Regions from separate parts of the Pseudoalteromonas sp. SG44-5 genome, predicted to be linked through region 2. Evidence: predicted binding sites of a transcription regulator. Region 2 holds the regulator's gene; each other region holds the start of a gene.
What was found. Region 2 encodes sigma-54, which starts transcription at its own class of promoters, with help from an activator protein. Its sites were predicted from a motif close to GTTGGCACGNNNNTNGNNT; they were not measured.
Positions count from the first base shown of each region.

Region 1: H5079_RS07685 (BON domain-containing protein) is a predicted target of sigma-54. The motif match lies at 4,188-4,206, and genes of this name have one in related genera.
Region 3: H5079_RS17295 (flagellar basal body rod protein FlgF) is a predicted target of sigma-54. The motif match lies at 4,568-4,586, and genes of this name have one in related genera.

Region 1 is NZ_JACJES010000004.1:211,088-217,875, forward strand. Features, by position in the region: gene xerD (site-specific tyrosine recombinase XerD) at 1-820, opposite strand, end outside; gene fldB (flavodoxin FldB) at 928-1,449, shown strand; gene H5079_RS07670 (DUF2147 domain-containing protein) at 1,513-1,959, opposite strand; gene H5079_RS07675 (tRNA1(Val) (adenine(37)-N6)-methyltransferase) at 2,012-2,710, opposite strand; gene srmB (ATP-dependent RNA helicase SrmB) at 2,786-4,012, shown strand; gene H5079_RS07685 (BON domain-containing protein) at 4,267-4,587, shown strand; gene H5079_RS07690 (YgiQ family radical SAM protein) at 4,727-6,788, opposite strand, start outside.
Region 2 is NZ_JACJES010000006.1:51,491-58,278, forward strand. Features, by position in the region: gene rapZ (RNase adapter RapZ) at 1-591, opposite strand, end outside; gene ptsN (PTS IIA-like nitrogen regulatory protein PtsN) at 613-1,065, opposite strand; gene hpf (ribosome hibernation promoting factor) at 1,070-1,357, opposite strand; gene H5079_RS08855 (RNA polymerase factor sigma-54) at 1,384-2,877, opposite strand; gene lptB (LPS export ABC transporter ATP-binding protein) at 2,947-3,672, opposite strand; gene lptA (lipopolysaccharide transport periplasmic protein LptA) at 3,669-4,214, opposite strand; gene lptC (LPS export ABC transporter periplasmic protein LptC) at 4,204-4,761, opposite strand; gene kdsC (3-deoxy-manno-octulosonate-8-phosphatase KdsC) at 4,758-5,309, opposite strand; gene H5079_RS08880 (KpsF/GutQ family sugar-phosphate isomerase) at 5,310-6,281, opposite strand; gene H5079_RS08885 (calcium/sodium antiporter) at 6,291-6,788, opposite strand, start outside.
Region 3 is NZ_JACJES010000033.1:5,532-12,319, forward strand. Features, by position in the region: gene flgK (flagellar hook-associated protein FlgK) at 1-47, opposite strand, end outside; gene flgJ (flagellar assembly peptidoglycan hydrolase FlgJ) at 49-1,044, opposite strand; gene H5079_RS17280 (flagellar basal body P-ring protein FlgI) at 1,172-2,266, opposite strand; gene flgH (flagellar basal body L-ring protein FlgH) at 2,279-2,962, opposite strand; gene flgG (flagellar basal-body rod protein FlgG) at 2,979-3,767, opposite strand; gene H5079_RS17295 (flagellar basal body rod protein FlgF) at 3,789-4,532, opposite strand; gene flgE (flagellar hook protein FlgE) at 4,866-6,251, opposite strand; gene H5079_RS17305 (flagellar hook assembly protein FlgD) at 6,301-6,788, opposite strand, start outside.

The sequences.
Region 1 (6,788 bases), on a different contig from region 2:
CCACACGTAAGTCTGCCCCATGATTTAATAAGTGGGTTGCAAATGCATGGCGCAATGTATGCGGTGACAATGACGACTCAATTGATGCCAAAATAGCATAGTGCTTCACTCTATGCCAAAAAGTTTGTCGGGTCATGCCAACCCCTCGCTTTGAGGGAAACACAAAGTCGGTGGCGTGTTTAATCATTTGCGCCCGTCCCACCTTTAAAAACTGCTCAAGCCAATACATGGCCTCTTCGCCCAGTGGCACTAAACGCTCTTTATTCCCCTTACCTTTTACAAACACCACAGCTTGGCGCAAATTAATTTGTTCAATCCGCAGCCCTACAAGCTCACTAACCCGCAAACCTGTTGCATATAGTAACTCAAGCATGGCTTTATCGCGCAGCCCCATTGGCTCATCGGTATTGGGAGCGCTCAGTAGTGCCTCTACTTCAGCCTCCGAAAGCGTTTTAGGCAAAGACTGTCCTGCTTTAGGTTGCGCAATATTGAGCATTGGCGAGTCGCTAATTAACTTTTCGCGCACAAAGTACTGATAAAAACGCTTAAGCGCACTAATACTACGCGCAGTACTACGCGGCTTTAAGCCTAGATCAACTCTATGGGCTAAATAGCTTTCAACGTCTAGGCCGGTTACAGTCATTAAATTTTTGCCTTTTAAAAACTGGCAAAACTTATCTAAATCGCTGCGATACGCCGATAGTGTATTTTCACTCACCCCTTGCTCTAAATACAAACAATCTAAAAAGGTTTCTAGGTAATCGTTATTGCTTTTTGGTGCCGTGCTTGGTTCTGAAAAGTCGTCAGCTAGCGTTGTCACTTTTGTGCTCTCATTTTTGTTATAGCCATTGCCTAAGGTATCAATTAAAAACACCTTACGGTAAACTTGAGCTTATCATATCAGGCAATTACACAGTGATAAATACGATGCAAATTGGTTTATTTTTTGGCTCTACTACCTGCTACACCGAAATGGCAGCAGAAAAAATTCGCGACATTATTGGTGCCGATATCGTTACCTTGCATAATATTAAAGACGAACCACTAAAAAATGCAGAGCAATACGATTTCATTATTTTTGGTATTTCAACCTGGGATTTTGGTGAAATACAAGAAGACTGGGAGTCAAAGTGGGACGACATAGCAGACGTAAACTTAAATGGTAAAACCATCGCGTTATTTGGCATGGGTGATCAACAAGGTTACGGCCAGTGGTTTCAAGATGCGCTTGGCATGCTACACGACGAAATAAGTCCGCAAACATTTACCCAGTTAGGTTTTTGGCCAAACGACAATAGTTACGAGTTTGAAGCATCTAAAGCACTCACCGAAGACGGTACACACTTTGTTGGTTTAGCCCTTGATGAAGACAGCCAGTACGAGCTAAGCGACGAGCGTATTGCCACTTGGGTTGAACAGGTAATGACCGAGTACAGCGAAACCCTGTAATACTGTTTATTATTGTTGTACTTGTAAAGCGCAGCCACACTGCGCTTTAATTTTATTGGCTAACTACTCTACTCTTAGCCAATATTGGTTACGATAAAAAAAGCCAATATAACCACGCACTTCTAATTTTTCACCAGCATCTTGAGTCGTTAAGCGCACTGTATAGCTTTTACCGTTATTTGGGTCGAGTATTTGACCGTCTTCCCAACTACCATCACCGCTATCAATCACATTATCAATAATGGTCATGCCTAATATGGGCTGATCTTTTTTATCGCCCGAGCACTGCGAGCACACTGCATTTTGCTTATCTTTATTTAATAATGTTTCAATGGTGCCGCTTAAAACCCCGTTATTTTCAACTATACGGACATACGACTTAGCTTCATTAGTGTCTTCATCAATGGTTTTCCAAAGCCCAACAGGCGTCATACTGGCAAGTACGCTCTGCGTTGTAAAAAATGTAGCGGCTAAGGCGCTTAATAATACTGATTTAGTTCGTTTTTTCATTATAAGTTTCCTGTATACATATAAACTCATCATACCAGCACTGTTTACCACATTACATCTTCAAATAAAATGCTTTGCATAGCGTAATATAATCTTCGCTATAGTTGTTTTCATTATCTTTTATACACAAAGCTGATTCCACAATGCTCTGGTTTATATAGCTAAAGGTCATTAGGCTTCGGCTAATCGCTTTATTTGGCGTCGCCTTTACTTGGCAATGAGTATTTAAAAAAAGCCCGTTTTGAGTAGCAAGTTCAATAAACACCGCAACCTCTGTAGTGGGTAAAATTAAGCTAAAGGTTGAGCCTGAATGACTGAGCTTTTTAAAAGCACTAATTAGCTCAGCAAAACTTAAACCATCTGTATGGCGCGCAATATTACGCGCCTTATTATTACCTTTTAAACTGTGATTAAAATACGGCGGATTGGCTATCACTACATCAAATGGCTGCGCGCTGTTAAAAGTTTGAATGCTTTGCTGGTGCACCTCTATATTTGGCCACGGGCTAGCGGCAATATTTTGCAACGCTTGTTGGTAAGCATTTTTATCAACTTCTACCGCCGTTATAGTTAACTGGGGGCTGCGCTGTTTGCACATAAGCGCCAGCAATCCCGTGCCTGTACCTATATCGAGCAAGCTGTTGGCATTACTTAAATTAGCCCATGCTCCAAGCAAAATACCATCGGTTGATACCTTCATTGCACACTGTTCGTGCGCAACTTTAAATTGTTTAAATGCAAAACCAGACATTTTTTCACCTTTTCATTCACCAAGCAGGCGTAACCGAGTATAATTAGTGCCATTGTCCTTTATTTTTGACACTCTATGCAATTTTCTGAATTTGATCTTGATAACAAGCTACTCGACGCCATTAATAAAATGGGTTACGAAACGCCAACCAGCATTCAACAACAAGCTATTCCTGAAGCACTTCAGGGGCGTGACATTTTAGCATCTGCGCCTACAGGTACAGGTAAAACAGCCGCCTTTTTAATTCCGGCTATTCAATATTTATTGGATTTTCCGCGTCGTGATCCTGGTTTTGCGCGCGTATTAGTAATGACGCCAACTCGTGAGCTAGCTTATCAAATTCATGAACAATGCGAACTACTTGCTAAACGTACTAACCTTAAAATTGGGGTAGTAACAGGCGGTATTAACTATGGTACGCATAAAGAGATTTTTGAAAAAAATAATGACATTTTAATCGCCACCCCAGGGCGTTTAATGGAATATTTAGAAACCGAAAACTTTCATGCTGAACACGTAGAAATGCTTATTATTGATGAAGCCGACCGCATGCTAGACATGGGCTTTAAAAAAGAAATGAGCCGTATTTGTGATGAAGCTAAAAATCGTCGTCAGTGCTTTTTATTTTCAGCAACCCTTGAAGGCGACAGTGTTGAAAGATTTGCTGAAACAACGCTAAACGATCCAGCATTGCTTGAAGCTGAATCGTCACGCAAAGAAAAGGCTAAAATTCACCAGTGGGTACATTTAGCCGACGACTATCATCATAAACTTGAGCTGTTAGTTAATACCCTTAATGGCCCAGACGTAACTAAAGCCATAGTGTTTGTTAAAACCCGTGAGCGTCTTGAAACGCTAATTGGTGAACTAACAACTAACGACGTTAAAGCAGCCTGGTTACGCGGCGAAATGCCGCAAGACAAACGCATGAAAGCGATGGAAAACTTCCATAGCGGCAAAACCCGTATATTAGTTGCTACCGATGTAGCGGCGCGCGGTATTGACGTGGCTGATATTAGCCATGTAATTAACTTTGACCTACCACGCACAGCCGATATATATGTACACCGTATTGGCCGTACAGGCCGCGCTGGTAAAAAAGGCATCGCTCTTTCACTGGTTGAAGCGCACGATATTGGCATTCTTTATAAAATAGAACGCTATATTGAGCAAAAACTTAAACGTCGTGTTATTAAAGGATTAGAGCCAAAGCATAAAGAAGCTAAGCCGCCGGCTAAAAAGCGTAAAGATCCGGTTAAAATGAAAGCGAAGAAAAAAGCTAAGGTTAAAAAGAAAAAGTAACTTAAGCGCATACTGTAAGTAGTATTATATTAGCCGACAAAAATGTCGGCTTTTTAATGCCTGCTCCTCCATAACTGCATGGTTTAGGGCTATGTAATCTCTACTTAGTTTTATGTAACAATTGCCCACCTGAATTCCCACTTAATAAAATAGCCTTTATTTTCAGTACATTAAATATGGAACGATAATTGTAACTATCATGGTAACTCTGCCTAATTTGGCTACCCGATTAATTGCAATGTAAGGATATGATTATGAGCCGTTTAAAATTAACTATCGCTTTAGTATCATTTTGTTGTTTGTTTTTATTAGCATGCGCTACAAAAGTGAGTGCTACAACAAATATGGTTGTCGTTAGCAGCCTAGCAACCCAACCAAACTTACAGCAATCGATTACCCACACTTTGCGTACCAACCCCAATTTAGCGCTAAGCGATATTCGCGTACAAGTTAAAAATGGTGAAGTAGATTTATACGGTAAAGCGCAAACAGGTTTTGAGCGTGCGTTGGCACAAAAGTTTTTAGAAAATATGGATGGCGTAAAAATCATTCGTAACAAAATTGATATTATTTAAGTTCTACTTAAATAACTTACATAAAAAATGCCGCTTATTGCAAAATAAGCGGCATTTTTTTCAGTGCTCATATATTCAGTAATCAAGCCCAAGCTTAGTAATAAGCCAAACAGGCTAACTACTTTTTAAGCTATGAGCTCTATTTAGCTCTTTGGCGATTACTCGCTACCTTTGGTTTTGTATTGGCCTTATGAAATTGGCTAAAACCAGTATGGCGCGTTAATGCTGGGCGCCCACCTCGACTACTTCCTTTTGCAGCTCTTTCGTCGCGCCCTTCTTCTGGCACTAAGCAATTTGGCGCTTTACCTATTAGGTTAGCTTTACCCATTTTGCGCAGTGCTTCGCGGATCATTGGCCAGCCCGCAGGATCGTGATAGCGTAAAATTGCTTTATGTAAACGACGCTGGCGCGCACCTTTCGGCACAGGTACTACTTCGGTATTATTTTTAATATTACGCAGTGAGTTCATCTCGGTATGATAAATAGTGGTCGCATTTGCCATTGGAGATGGGTAAAAATTTTGTACCTGATCAAGTTTAAAGTCGTTCGACTTAAGCCACAAAGCCATGTTTACCATGTCTTCGTCTTTAGTACCTGGGTGCGCCGAAATAAAGTATGGGATTAAATACTGCTTTTTACCCGCTTCTTTTGAGTACTTATCAAATAACGCTTTAAACTGATCGTACGCTCCCATACCTGGCTTCATCATTTTTGATAATGGTCCATCTTCGGTATGCTCTGGCGCTATTTTTAAATATCCACCTACATGGTGAGTAACTAATTCTTTAACGTAACGTGGATCTTGCACGGCTAAATCGTAGCGTACACCCGAGGCGATTAATATTTTTTTAATGCCTTTAACTTCACGGGCTTTTTTATACAGCTCAATTGTTGGCGTATGATCGGTATCCATATGCTTACATATTTCAGGGTATACACACGATAAACGTCGACAGGTACTTTCTGCTTTTTTGCTAGTACAACCCAATTTATACATGTTGGCTGTTGGGCCACCTAAGTCAGAAATAACCCCGGTAAACCCGGGTACTTTATCTCTAATTTGCTCAATTTCTTCAATTATTGATTCTTGCGAACGGCTTTGAATAATCCGCCCTTCATGTTCGGTAATCGAACAGAAACTGCAACCACCAAAACAGCCTCGCATAATATTAACTGACGTTTTAATCATGTCGTAGGCAGGTATTTTTGCATCCCCATAGCTAGGATGAGGAATACGTTGATACGGCAAACCAAATACGGCGTCCATTTCATGTGTTTCTAGTGGATATGCTGGGGGATTAACCCAAATAGAACGATCGCCGTGGCGCTGAAAAATAGCACGAGCACAACCTGGGTTAGTTTCTTGGTGCACAATACGAGAAGCATGTGCATACAATGGCTTATTCACACTTACTTGCTCAAACGCAGGTAATTTAACGTAGGTTTTTTCCCATGGCTTAGGGCGCGCTGGCTGAATAGTAATAACCTTGGCGGCTTCGGCTTTTAAGTCTATACCTGCTTGTTTAAATTCTGATTTGCTACAGCCAACATCATCTGCGCCATACGGGTTTGGAATTGGATCAATTTTACCTATTTTATCAATAGCGGTAGAGTCACTGCCACGCCAGCCTGGTAAGGGCTCTTTACGAATAACCGCAGTCCCTCGTACATCCTGAATGGTATCGGTACTTTCGCCCGCTGCAATACGATGAGCAACCTCAACCAGTGGGCGCTCCGCATTACCATATATTAAAATATCGGCTTTAGCGTCAAACAAAACACTACGACGCACTTTTTCTTGCCAATAATCGTAATGAGCAACACGGCGTAAACTTGCTTCAATGCCACCTAAAATAAGTGGTACATCTTTATACGCTTCGCGGCAACGTTGTGAGTAAATGATTACCGCACGATCAGGGCGTTTACCACCAATATTGTCTGGCGTGTAGGCATCATCATGGCGCATGCGTTTTTCAGCTGTATAACGGTTAATCATCGAGTCCATGTTGCCAGCGGTTACACCAAAAAATAAATTGGGTTTACCCAGCGCCATAAACGCTTCTTTAGAGTCCCATTCTGGCTGGGCAATAATACCCACTCTAAAACCTTGCGCCTCAAGTACTCGGCCAATTACTGCCATCCCAAAACTAGGATGATCTACATAAGCATCGCCACTAATAATAATTATATCGCAGCTATCC
Region 2 (6,788 bases):
AGGCTTGAGCTCCGGTTCCCAGTGTGGGTTTGGTAAAAAACGCGCATCAAAAACATAATCAGCACCTTTGGGAATACCATGCTTAAAGCCAAACGACTCAAAGGTAATGATAAGCTGTTTGTCTTTTTTACCGAGTATGGTTTCACGCATAGATTCAGCAAGTTGATGCACACTTAAATCGGTTGTATCAATGACATGATCAGCCCGCGTTACGAGTACATCGAGTAATTCTTTTTCTTTTTTTATTGCTAAATCTAGCGGTAGCGAATCAATCGAAAGCGGGTGCAAACGACGTGTTTCTGAATAACGGCGGATTAACGTTTGATCGTCGCTATCTAAATAAAATAACGTTGGTTTAGCAAAGTCGGGCAAGTACTCAAGGATATCGTTAAACTGCTGCTGGTCTTTAGGCAGGTTACGCACGTCTATACTAACGGCTATTTTATCGTAGTTATCAGAGACACTGCGCACTAATGAAGGCAGCAAATTTACCGGAATATTATCTACACAATAGTAACCTAAATCTTCTACAACACGTAAAGCAACTGACTTACCAGAACCTGAACGGCCACTTATAATAATTAATTCCATTTACCACCCCTTTATTAGTAACTAGGATTGATCCAAAATAACTTGGTATAACGCTTCATCAGACTTTGCCGCACGCAATTGCTTACAAAACTCTTTATCGTTTAGTTTATCAGCTATTGTGGCTAGTGTTTTCAAGTGCTGCTGGTTATCGCCATCGGGCACTATAAGCGCAACAAAAATATCAACTGGACGATTATCAATTGCATCAAAATTAATAGCGGTTTCGCTTATTAAAATTAAGGCAAGAGGCTCTTGTGCCCCGCTCATACGGCCATGTGGAATTGCTATTCCTCGGCCAATACCGGTACTACCTAGCTTTTCTCTTGCCAATAAAGCAGTGAGAATATCTTGCTGAGGTAAATACGGCATTTTTTTATGCGCGAGTTCACTGATGAATTCTAAAATTCTTTTTTTACTATTAAAAAGGACCACAGCTTTGCTGCAGTCCTGGCATATAAGTGAGCTTAATTTCATAGTGTTAGTGTCGAGCAAACTTCTCTTTGTGTTTAATTACTTGACGATCGAGTTTGTCAATCAACGAGTCAATGGCAGCGTACATATCTTGGTGTTCGGTCGATGCAAATAGCTCAGCGCCACTTACAAAAATTGTTGCTTCAGCTTTTTGACTTAATTTTTCTACATCGAGAATAACATGCACATTAGTTATGTGATCTGAGTGTCTTTGCAGCTTTGCAAATTTATTATTTACATAGTCTCTTAATGAGTCTGTAATGTCTACATGACGACCAGTTAAGTTTAGTTGCATCAGCATTTTCCTCTTTGTTGTACGTCTTAAATCAAGCTTTTACGTTGATTCGACGGGGGAATAGCCAGAGATTCGCGATATTTTGCAATTGTCCGTCTAGCTACTTTAATTCCTTGCTCAGCCAATATATCTGCAATCTTGCTATCACTCAATGGTTTGGCTAAGTTTTCTGCAGCTATCAACTTTTTAATCAGGGCACGTATGGCAGTTGATGAACATTCGCCACCATTTTCGGTGCTTACATGGCTTGAAAAAAAGTACTTAAGCTCAAAAATGCCACGTGGAGTGTGCATATATTTTTGCGTAGTGACCCGTGAAATAGTCGACTCGTGCATTTCAACTATTTCGGCAACATCGTTTAATACCATAGGTTTCATGGCTTCTGGGCCATGTTCAAAAAACGCTTGTTGCTGCTTAACAATACAATTAGTTACTTTCAGGAGTGTTTCGTTTCTACTTTCTAGGCTTTTAATAAACCATTTAGCTTCTTGTAAGTGCGAGCGAATAAATTGGCTGTCACCGCTGGATTTTACTGTACGAGACATAGCCGCATATTGGCTGTTAACACGTATTTTTGGCATGCTATCAGGGTTTAGCTCTACCACCCAGCGGCCTTTTATTTTTTTAACAGACACGTCAGGTATAACGTATTCAGACTCTTCTCTGACAATAGTATCCGCAGGCTTAGGATTAAGCGTATGAATAAGTGTCATTATTTCTTTAAGCTCTTCTTCTTTGAGCTTAGTTTTTTTCATTAACGTACGATAGTCGCGAGCAGCGAGTAAATCGATATGATCAGTTAACACCATTTTTGTTTCGTTAATATAAGGGGTGTCTTTATCAAATTGATTTAATTGAATGCATAAGCATTCTTGCAAGCTGCGAGCTGCAATACCAACAGGATCAAATAATTGAATGCGCTTTAGCACTGCTTCTATTTCATCTAGTTCTACTTCGTGTTCGTCGTCAGTTTCTTGGTTAAAGCTTGCTAAAAGGTCTTCGCAACTGAGGGTTAAAATACCAGAGTCATCTACGGCTTCAACGATAGCTATGGCAATAGCTTCGTCGGTAGGGCTAAAAGGGGTGAGCTGTAATTGCCACATTAAGTATTCATGCAGGGTTTCGGTTGATGCACCTTGATAAATAGATTCATCTTCAGGCATTGGCCCTGATGAAGAGGCAGGCGCTGCGCTCATATATTCATCCCATGATACATCCATGGCCATGTCGTCGCTTATGGTGTCTTTATTTAGTGCTTCACCGCTATCTTGCTCATACTCGCTTGGGGTGTCGTCAGCAGAGGCGCTAACAGTAATGTCATCTGCTTTTTGCTCGTTTTTACCTGCTGATTCTTCCGTGTAATCTTGTTCATCAACTTCAAGTAATGGGTTGCTATCAAGTGCTTCTTGTATTTCTTGCTGGAGATCCAAGGTACTAAGCTGCAATAAGCGAATAGCCTGTTGCAGTTGCGGAGTCATTGTAAGTTGCTGGCCCATGCGCAGCTGTAATGATTGCCTCATTTATCTCTAACAATCCTTATAAATTGATATGATTAATCTTAGCAGATGCTTATAGTAATAACATAAATATTACAGTTTGAACTGCTCGCCTAAATAAACATCACGTACTGTTTTATCGTTTAATACAAATTCAGGAGTACCAGATGCAATTAGCTCCCCATGAGAAACAATGTAGGCTTTTTCACAAACATCAAGGGTTTCCCTTACATTGTGGTCGGTAATTAGTACGCCAATACCACGATTTTTAAGGTGTTCTATAATTTTTTTAATATCGAGTACTGAAATAGGATCCACGCCAGCAAAGGGCTCATCAAGCAATATAAATTTAGGATCTGCAGCTAAAGCACGTGCTATTTCTACGCGGCGACGTTCACCACCAGATAGCGCCATACCTAAGCTGTCGCGAATATGTTGCAGGCTAAATTCGTCCAATAAACTATTTAGGGTTTCTTCCCTGGCTTGTTTATTTAGTTGCTTACGCGTTTCTAAAATAGCCATTAAATTTTGATACACAGTGAGCTTTCTAAAAATAGAAGATTCTTGTGGTAAATAACCAATACCTAAACGAGCACGGCTGTGCATAGGAAGTAAGGTAATATCGTTATCATCAATTAATATTTTACCTTTGTCGCTAGGTACTAAGCCTACAATCATGTAAAAGGTAGTGGTTTTACCTGCGCCATTTGGGCCAAGTAAACCAACAATGCTGCCAGCTTTTACTTCAAGTCCTACATTTTTAACAACTTCACGGCCTTTATAGCTTTTTGCTAATAGCTCTGCTTTTAATGTACTCATGGCTGACCTTTATTGAGTTTTTGTTCTTTTTTTACGTCTACAGGCACTAAAATAGTGTGTACCCGATCAGTTGAGTTTTCATCTTTTTCAGCACTTATAAGCTGTTGCTCTATATCATAGGTGATGCTTTTAGCCGTAATTTTTTGCCCAGCTTGAGAAATGTTTGCATCTCCTACCAGGGTTAAAAAACGTTTCGCTACATCGTAACGTACTTCGTTAGCGCTGGCGCTCATGACAGTGCCATCTGCTTGCTTTTCTTCAAAATATGCAGGGCTGCCCGTGGCAATTAATAGTTGTTTATTATCGCCAAGTTCGTCGCGCTTATGTACTTCTAAACGATCGGCGGTGATACGACGATTACCGTGAATTATCTCGACGTTTTTCTCAAAAATACCAACGTTTTCTTTTAGTTGGCCTTCTTGGCGGTCAGCACTAATAGAAATTTGATTAGCTAATGGGGAAGTACTTTGCTCTGCCGCATTACTATTAAATACAAGTATAAGCGATGGAATAATAAGTATTTTTGCAAGGTTATTGGTCATAATATAGTGTTCGCGTATGGTTAATTAGTTTTATCACCTCGGTTGTTAAATTGGCTTCAAGGCCTTTACCGGTGATCTTTAAATTCGGTCCAGTTATAATAACGGGCTGTTCGCTGCGCATAGTGAGTAGCATTATATCTACTTGAATATTGTCGGCGGTAATTTTGTCTATCATTGCGCCATCAATTAAGTTTTGGGCAGTTACATTACCCTCTAAAATTAATTGTCTTTCATCGTAAAGTGTTGCTTCATCAGCATTGATACGCCACGTTTTTTGTCTGTCGTCGTACAATATGAAAGTAGGTTTTTCGAATAAGGTAAATCCTAGCTGCTCGTAAAGCTCCGTTTTAACCGCAGTTACTTTATGGCTAATTTCACCGTTTTCGTCAAAAGCTGTTTGTTTTAGCTCAATGGCGGTGTAATCGGGTTTAGCTATTACTTCTGAGTCGGCTTTAGCAACCGTATTTACCTGAGTAAAATAAGGGTACCAAAGCCAAACCATACAGGTGATGAATAAAACGCTTAAGACTATGCGCGCTATATTCATGAACTGGTGCCTTGGCTAGTTAATGGTTTATTGTTTTCAAGCATAAGTAAGTCGGTTAGCTCTCTTACTGCACCAAAACCACCCGGCATTTGCGTAGTGTAATGTGCTAAGCGTTTAATTAGTGGGTGCGCGTCGTTTACTGCGACTGCAAAGCCAACTAACTCCATAACAGGCATATCAGGGCCGTCATCACCAATATAAGCAATTTGCTCATCGCTCAAATTAAGCTTGTTTTTAAGTTCTTGGTAGGCAATAAGCTTGTTTTCTTGACCTTGATAAATATGCTGCACGGTTAAGCTGGTCATACGTTGTTGTACTATTTGCGAGTGCCTGCCGGTAATAACCGCTACTTCAAAGCCGCTGTTAATAAGTGCTTTAATACCAAAGCCATCTTTTGTATTAAATGCTTTTAGCTCTTCACCTTGGTTGCCAAGATAAATTCGGCCATCAGAAAATACGCCATCAATGTCGCATATAAGTAGTTTTACTTTTTTTGCGCGCGCTTTAGCGTCATCACTTAGCGCTTGATAGAGTTCTTCAAATTGCATTTATAATACTCCTGCTTTAAGTAGGTCTTGCATATTGAGTGCCCCAATAGGCTGATTATGCTCATTAATAATAATTAAGCCATTAATGCGTTTATGTTCCATAATATTAAGCGCTTGCGCAGCAAGCATATCTTGGGTTGCCGTGGTACACGATTTAGTCATTACTGCATCTATTGACGTGGTATGAATATCAACGCGTTGCTCTAAAATACGGCGTAAATCACCATCGGTAAATAACCCAGCGAGTTGCTGATTATCGTCAACTATGGCGGTCATACCTAAGCCTTTAGCTGTCATTTCAATCAGCGCATCTTTAATAGTTTGCGAAGTAGTTATAATAGGCGTATTTACACCGCTGTGCATAACATCTTTTAAGGTGAGCAGTAATCGCTTCCCTAAACTGCCACCGGGATGCGATAGTGCAAAGTCATCGGCAGTAAATCCGCGTGCTTCTAACAGTGCTACCGCCATTGCATCGCCCATAGCGAGTGTTGCCGTGGTACTGGCTGTTGGTGCTAAGCCTAATGAGCAGGCTTCTTTTTCTACTTTAATGCATACATGCACGTTAGCAAGTGTGGCCATGGTTGATTGTGTATTTCCTGTCATGGAAATAATTTTTGCACCAAGGCGTTTTAACACTGGAATAATATTAAGTACTTCACTGGTTTCGCCTGAGTTAGAAATAAGCATAACGACATCGTTTTTAGTGATCATGCCCAAATCGCCGTGGCTGGCTTCGCCTGGGTGCACAAAAAAAGCAGGGCTACCAGTGCTTGCTAAAGTTGCCGCAATTTTATGGCCAATATGCCCCGACTTACCCATACCAATAATTATAATACGGCCACTGCAGTCATACATAAGCTGACATGCCTGATGAAAATTATCATCTACATATTGTTTTATATCAAAAAGTGCTTGGCGCTCGATATCAAGAACACGTAGCCCTTGCTCGATAAAACTTAGCTTGGTCATAGACAACTCTTACCCTATTTGACTAAAGATGTAACCTTGGTAAATCAAAAATGCGCTTAGCAGTAAACCACCTTCTACTCTATTGATACGCTGTGCGCCTCTAAAGTTCAATGACATAACAATAAGTGCCAAGGTTGCTGCAATCATAATCAGTACATCACGATTAGCAATAGAAGGGTCGATTATCGATGGATTGATAATACCGGCAAGTGGTAACACGGCTAAAATATTAAAAATATTTGAGCCCACAATATTACCCAGTGCTAGGTCATCTTCATTTTTAAGCACACCTGCAACAGACGCTGCCAGTTCTGGTAAACTGGTGCCAATAGCAATAATAGTTAAGCCAATTACCAAGTCACTTAAGCCAAAGAATTTTGCAATGTCGACAGCTGAGCCAACTAAAAAGTGAGAACTAACAGGAAGTAATATCAAGCCTACAATGAGCCAAAAAACTGCCTTTTTAGTGGGAACGTTATCGGGTACTTCATCGCAGGCTTCGTTTAC
Region 3 (6,788 bases), on a different contig from region 2:
TTTGCTCTTATTCCTGAATTAGCAATGTTTAATAAATTAAACGACATGTTACTTTACTCCTTGGCGGATCACGTTTGTTGCAATATTTTTAAGCTCGCTACTGTTAAGTACGCGCTTTATTTTATCCGCATAATTTGGGTCTGTTGCATAACCGGCTTGTTGTAATGAGTCTAAAAACACTGCCGGTTTGGCGGTATTTTGTAATGCTTGTTGATAGCGTGGATTTTGAGTTAAAAAATCAACAAAGTCGTTTACGCTGTCTTTTATTGAGTCGTAAGCCCTAAAACTGGCTTGTTTTTTAACTGCAGCGCCTTGTTCAAACTCTAAGGTTACTTTGTTAGCTTTTTCGCCCTGCCAGCTTTTATCTGACTTAATATTAAATAAGTTATTTGAGCTGTTACCGTCGCTTTTATTAATAATATGCTTACCCCAACCGGTTTCAAGCGCTGCTTGAGCCACCATAACGGCTGGGTTTAAACCAATTTTTTTAGCCGCTGTTTTAGCATGCTCCCATACCGAACTTACAAATTCTTCGGCCGTTTCAAAGTTTGGCTTAGCTACTTCTGGCTTTTCGGTGTTCATAGCGCTTTTATCTACAGGCTCAGTTACGGCTTTTTTACGCTGTTGCTGCGGCAACTCTATGCCAGCACGCTGATCGCTTAAAAGATCGTTACTGGTTCTGAGTACTGAAGCTGGGGTGTAATTTTTTGCCGTAGGAGAAAGTTGCTGCACTATTAAGTCGGCAAGCCCTAATGAGCCATTAGACGAGAGCTCTGATGAAAGTTGCTGATCGTGCATTTCTTCAAAAAACTTTACGCTACTTGAATTTAATGGGCTTTCTTTGTCTTCGAAGGCTTCGCTGGCTTTGCGCATGCTTTTAAGCAGCATTTGCGTAAATATGGCTTCAAATTGTGCCGCTGCTTTTTTGAGAGCCGCTTTTGAGGCATCACTAGACGCGTCGCCACTGTTTAGGGCATCTTTACGCAAAGCGTTTAAGTTACCTAAATCAAAAAAGTTTTGCTTATCGAGATGATTTGTTTCCATCAGCTTTTTGACACAATAATGAATAATGTATAAAGCAATGCAAAAATTGAGCCAGAGGGGAAGGTGTTAAGCAAAATGCCATCGGTTACCAGCTTTTAAAACTGACCACCGATAGCATTACGTTGTTTTAAATTACAACTAGCTGGCCGTTTATTGCGCCAGCTTCTTTTAGGGCTTCTAGTATTGCCATTAAATCGCCAGGCGCGGCGCCTACTTCGTTTATAGCGCGTACTAGGTCATCTAGGCTCACTCCGGGGTTAAATACAAATGCCCGTGAGTCGTCTTGTTTTATATCTATAATACTTTGCTGGGTAACAACGGTATCGCCATCGCTAAAAGCATTAGGCTGCGATACGTTTAGCTGCTCTGCAATCGTTACTGTTAAGCCACCGTGAGTAATAGCAGCTGGTTGCAACTTTACATTTTTACCAATAACAATAGTACCAGTACGCGAATTAACAATAATTTTTGCCGCTGTATCTGCTGGGGTAAATTCTAGGTTTTCGAGCGTTGATAAGTAAGACACGCGCTGCGAGGCGTCTCTTGGGGCAATCACTCTAATAGACGCTGCATCGAGTGCTTGGGCGCTATTTGGGCCAACTAAATCGTTTATGGTTTTTTCTAATCGCTTAGCGGTAGTAAAGTCTGGGCGATTTAAGTTAAAAGTAATATAGTCGTTTTGCATAAATGGGCTTTTAACTGCGCGCTCAACGGTTGCGCCATTTGGAATACGCCCCACTGTTGGCGTGTTTATAACGACTTTACTGCCATCAAGCCCTTCTGCGCCTAAACCACCTACAATTAAACTACCTTGGCCAATAGCGTATACGTTGCCGTCGACCCCCTTTAAAAAGGTTTGCAATAAAGTACCACCACGTAAACTACCTGCACTACCAATAGATGATACGGTAATATCAATAGTTTGCCCGGGCTTTCTAAAAGGCGGTAGCTCTGCATGCACTGCAACCGCAGCCACGTTTTTAATTTTTGGTTTTAAGCTTGCCGGTAGCGTAATTCCAAAGCTGTTTAACATGCCTTTAAAGCTTTGCTCGGTAAATCGGCTTTGCTCGCCCGTACCAGGTAAGCCAACAACTAGGCCATAGCCTACTAATTGGTTTGAGCGTACGCCCTCAACCATAGACACATCTTTAATGCGCTCGGCCATGGCAGGAAGTTGCCAGCCAAGTAACACCATTAAACAAAAAACTTTAAATACATTCATAATGAATGTCCTCTAAAAAGGAAAAAGTGAGCTACTAAAAAAGCGTGTTAGCCAACCGGCACTTTGTGCTTCTTGAGTTTGCCCTTTGCCCGAATATTGAATTCGTGCATTAGCAATTCTATTTGACTGTACGGTATTGTCTGCAGTTACATCTTCTGGCCTTACTAATCCCTCTAAACGAATAAATTCTTCGCCTGAGTTTAACGTTAGCCATTTTTCGCCGCGAATAACTAAGTTACCATTAGGTAAAACACGCATTACGTTTACCGATATATCACCGGCTAAACTATTTGACTGATTTGATTTTGAGTCGCCTTTAAATGACGCGTCGCTGCCAATACCAAATTGAATGCTGTCGCCGCCAATATTTACCGGTAATCCGCCTAAACCAATAACGGGGTCGAGTTTTGCGTCTGACTGTTTATCAGTTTCTGTTTTTGCCGCTTTAGAGGCTTGCGTAGATTCTTGCAATTTAACCGTAATTATATCGCCGGTACGCAGTGCTTTTTTATCAGCGTATAAGTCGTTCGATAAATACGTATTAAACAGTGAGCCATTAGCAATTGCCGGTTCAACATTGGGTTCTGGGTACATGGGTGCGTAGTAAGGGTCGTCTTGTACTACATCACTATTTTGTGTAGACACACAGCCACTTAACAATAAAGTACCCGCTGCAAATAATATAATATTGCGCATAATAACCTCTAAAATATTATAATTGCTGATTGATGTAGCTCATCATTTCATCAACTGCCGAAATTACTTTTGAGTTCATTTCGTAAACACGCTGGGTTTCTATTAGGTTTACCAACTCTTCGGTTACGTTTACGTTTGACGTTTCTAGTGAACCTTGAATAATAGTGCCTAGCCCATCAACCCCAGGGTTACCCTGCACCGGCGCGCCACTTACCGCAGTTTCGGTGTAAAGGTTTTGCCCTATAGGCTCAAGGCCCGACGGATTAATAAAGTCACTAATGGTAATTTGCCCAATAACCACGTTATCGGCCTGCCCTGCAACACGTACAGACACTTCGCCGTCTTGTGATACGGTGATTGATTGCGCGTCATCGGGTACGTTCATTTCTGGTTGAACCACATAACCGGCACCCGAGGTTACAACTCGTCCGTCACCATCGGTAGTAAATTGCCCGTTGCGCGAATAAGCAATATTGCCATCTGGCTGTAGTACTTCAAAAAAGCCTGAACCAGAAATCATCCAATCTAGTGAGTTTTCAGTAGTTAGCATATTACCTTGCGAAAAGTTTTTTTGGTTAGCTACCACTTTGGCACCAGCACCTAGCATTAAACCTGATGGCATTTCGGTATCTTGCGATGAGCGACCGCCTGGTTGATTAATGTTTTGGTATAGTAAATCTTCAAAAACGGCGCGGCTTTTTTTATAACCAACTGTACTGGCGTTGGCTAAGTTATTTGAAATAACCGAAATGTCGGTTTGTTGGGCGTCAAGCCCTGTTTTACTGATCCACAATGCTGGATTCATAATCGTGTCCTCATTTTAAAGTTAAACTATGCGCAACAGCTGATCTTGCGATTGATCTATTTCTTCTGCTGTTTTCATTAGCTTTACTTGTAATTCAAATTGGCGTTGATGGCTGATCATATCGACCATTTCGTGTACCGGATTAACGTTCGACATTTCTAATGCGCCGCTTATCACTTGTACGTTAGCTGAGGTTTCAACCGTTTGATTTGGTTTTGGTCTAAATAAACCATCGTTACCTTTTTCAAGTGTTGAGTTATTTGCCTCAACCACTTTTAAACGATCAACCTCTTCTAAAAAGTTAGCCGGCGCGCCTTGTGGGCGTACTTGTATGGCACCGTCTTTACTAAATTCTATTTTTTCAATCGGGACTGGCAAAATAATAGGGCCGCCTTCGCCAATTACTTGACGACCACCGCTGGTGACTAACATGCCTTCGGCGGTAATGTTAAGCGTACCTACTTTTGTATAAGCTTCGTTGCCGGAGGCGTCTTGTACACTCAGCCAGGCATTATCGCTCATGGCAATGTCGAGCTCGCGACCGGTTTGCTGTATGCCACCCGATGTCATGTTTGAACCTGGGCGCTCTTCCATAGAAAACACCCGCGATGGCAAACCTTCACCAAACGCTTGCATAGATCGAGCTTGGGCAAAGTCGGCTTTAAAACCTGTGGTATTTGCGTTCGCCAAATTATTGGCTTTAAGGGCAAGCCCCATTAAGCTTTGCTTAGCGCCAGACGCGGCAATGTAGACCATTTTATCCATAACATCGACTCACTTAAAAATCTCTGTAAGAACAAATGCAATATATGCGCCATTGTTAAATACAGCAGTAAAACTGCACCGCCAAGCAATGTGGTATACCGCCGGTAGCTGCAGAAATTATAGGGATGAGGTTCTAGGGGCTAGGTTCTAGGTTGATACCTGACGCCTCAAACCTGCTCTTTAAATTTCTACCTAAAACCTGATACCTGATGCCTCAAACCTGCTCTTTAAATTTCTGCCTAAAACCTGATACCTGACGCCTCAAACCTGATCTTATAAACAAAAAAGGCTGCAATTAAGCAGCCTTGAATATTCAAATTAATAAATTGTGCTTTATCTAATTTGTAGAATACTTTGCTGAATTGTTGAGTTAACTTCCAGCGCTCGCGAGTTTGCTTGGAAATTACGCTGTGCGCTAATTAAATCAACTAGTTCGTTAGTTAAGTTTACGTTTGACTGCTCAAGCGCTGATGAGTTGATATTACCTAAGGTGCCAGAACCTGGTTCACCAGCAATAGGCTCGCCTGACGCTATACTCGCTTTCCAACCTGTGCTGCCCACTTGTTGTAAACCTTGCGAGTTTGAAAAACGCACCATAGCCACTTGGCCTAAAAATGTTGAGTCGCCATTACTGTACGAAGCCACAACTTTACCGTCGGCGCCAATATCAATACCCGCTAAACGGCCAACCGTTGCACCGTCTTGCTCAAGTGCTTTTACTTCAAAGCGACTCGCGTATTGAGTAGGTACTTTATTAGCTGTACCGGTCTGATCGCGCCAATTTATAGCTATGTCGGATGGGAAAGTAGCGCCATTACCTAATAAATCCGAAAGACCACCAGCAACATCATCCCCAGACTCTATTCCTATAGGATTAAACGTATTACTTAGATTATCTTCACCATCTGTTTTCAATGGTAAGCCATTAGCACTAAACTGAAGTGTACTAAGAGCTGTATAGGGTAAGTCTTCAGAACCATCTTGTTTAACACCATCTTTACCAAATGATTTACCGTCTAGTGTTGCATGAACTTCCCACTTATTAGCGTCTTCATCAGGATCCGTAGATTCTTCGGCTTCTTTTTTTACAAAAAACAGCTGCAATACATGTGGCTCACCGAGTGAGTCATATACGGTTGTTGAGGTTGATGAATTATAAGTTGCACTTTCTGAAGGGTTAAACGCAATTGTAGGTGCAATTGATCGTGAATCTAAATTAAATGAGCTATACACGCTTGAAGTAGCACGCGGTGATCCTGACGAGTCAGGTATTTGTAAAGCCGATGAAGTGCTTAAACTCACTGATGTAGTATCGCCTGTTGAAGGGTCAACCGGAAAACCTTGTAAAAAGCTGCCATTTGCATCTACCACAAAGTTGTCTTTGTTTAACTTAAATGCGCCGGCACGTGTGTAGGTAAAATCTTGCGCGCCTAGGTCTTGGCTAGTTGCAAAGTAACCTTCACCGGTAATCGCTAAATCTAACGAGTTATTGGTAAACTGTAATGATCCTTGATGAAATTGTTGTGCAACCATAGTCGTTTGCACGCCGTCACCATTTTTTGTTTTACCCGAACTAAATACCGACGATGCATACACGTCAGCAAATTCTGCGCGCGACTCTTTAAAACCCGTAGTATTTACGTTGGCTATATTATTTGCCGTAACGTTTAAATCTTTTTGTGCGGCAGCAAGGCCGGATAATGCAATATTGAAGCTCATAATTGACCTCTAAACTATTTAATTTTTAGCCCGCTGGCTAATGAATCTTTTACGCGATTTCTGCAACATCAGTCAGCCTAACCGCACCTTCTTTAGTGTTAATAATGATGCCATTTGCACCATTAATATTCACACTCTCAATATTTTTAAAGGTAGCAATTGGCAGGCTCGAAAACTCACCATTAGTACTCCCTTCGGCTTTAATTTTATATTCACCAGGGGGTAGGCGCTCACCTGCTTCATTTTTACCATCCCATGCAAAACGCACTGCACCTGCTGGTTGCGAGCCTAAATCTATAGTTCTAACTAACTGCCCAGACTCGTCTTCAATTCTAAGCTTTAAGCTTTCAACTGGCTTTTCGGCAACAACTGAGCCTCGTGCATCACCTGCTTCATTTAAATCTAGCGTGTCGGACTCTAAAAGCGCCTGCTTGCCTACTAATGTAGATGCTTGCAGTGCTGAATTCGATGTCATTGATGCAGCTAAAGCTTCAAAGTTAGAGTTTAAATTTGAAATTCCCTCAGCCATAGTAAAGC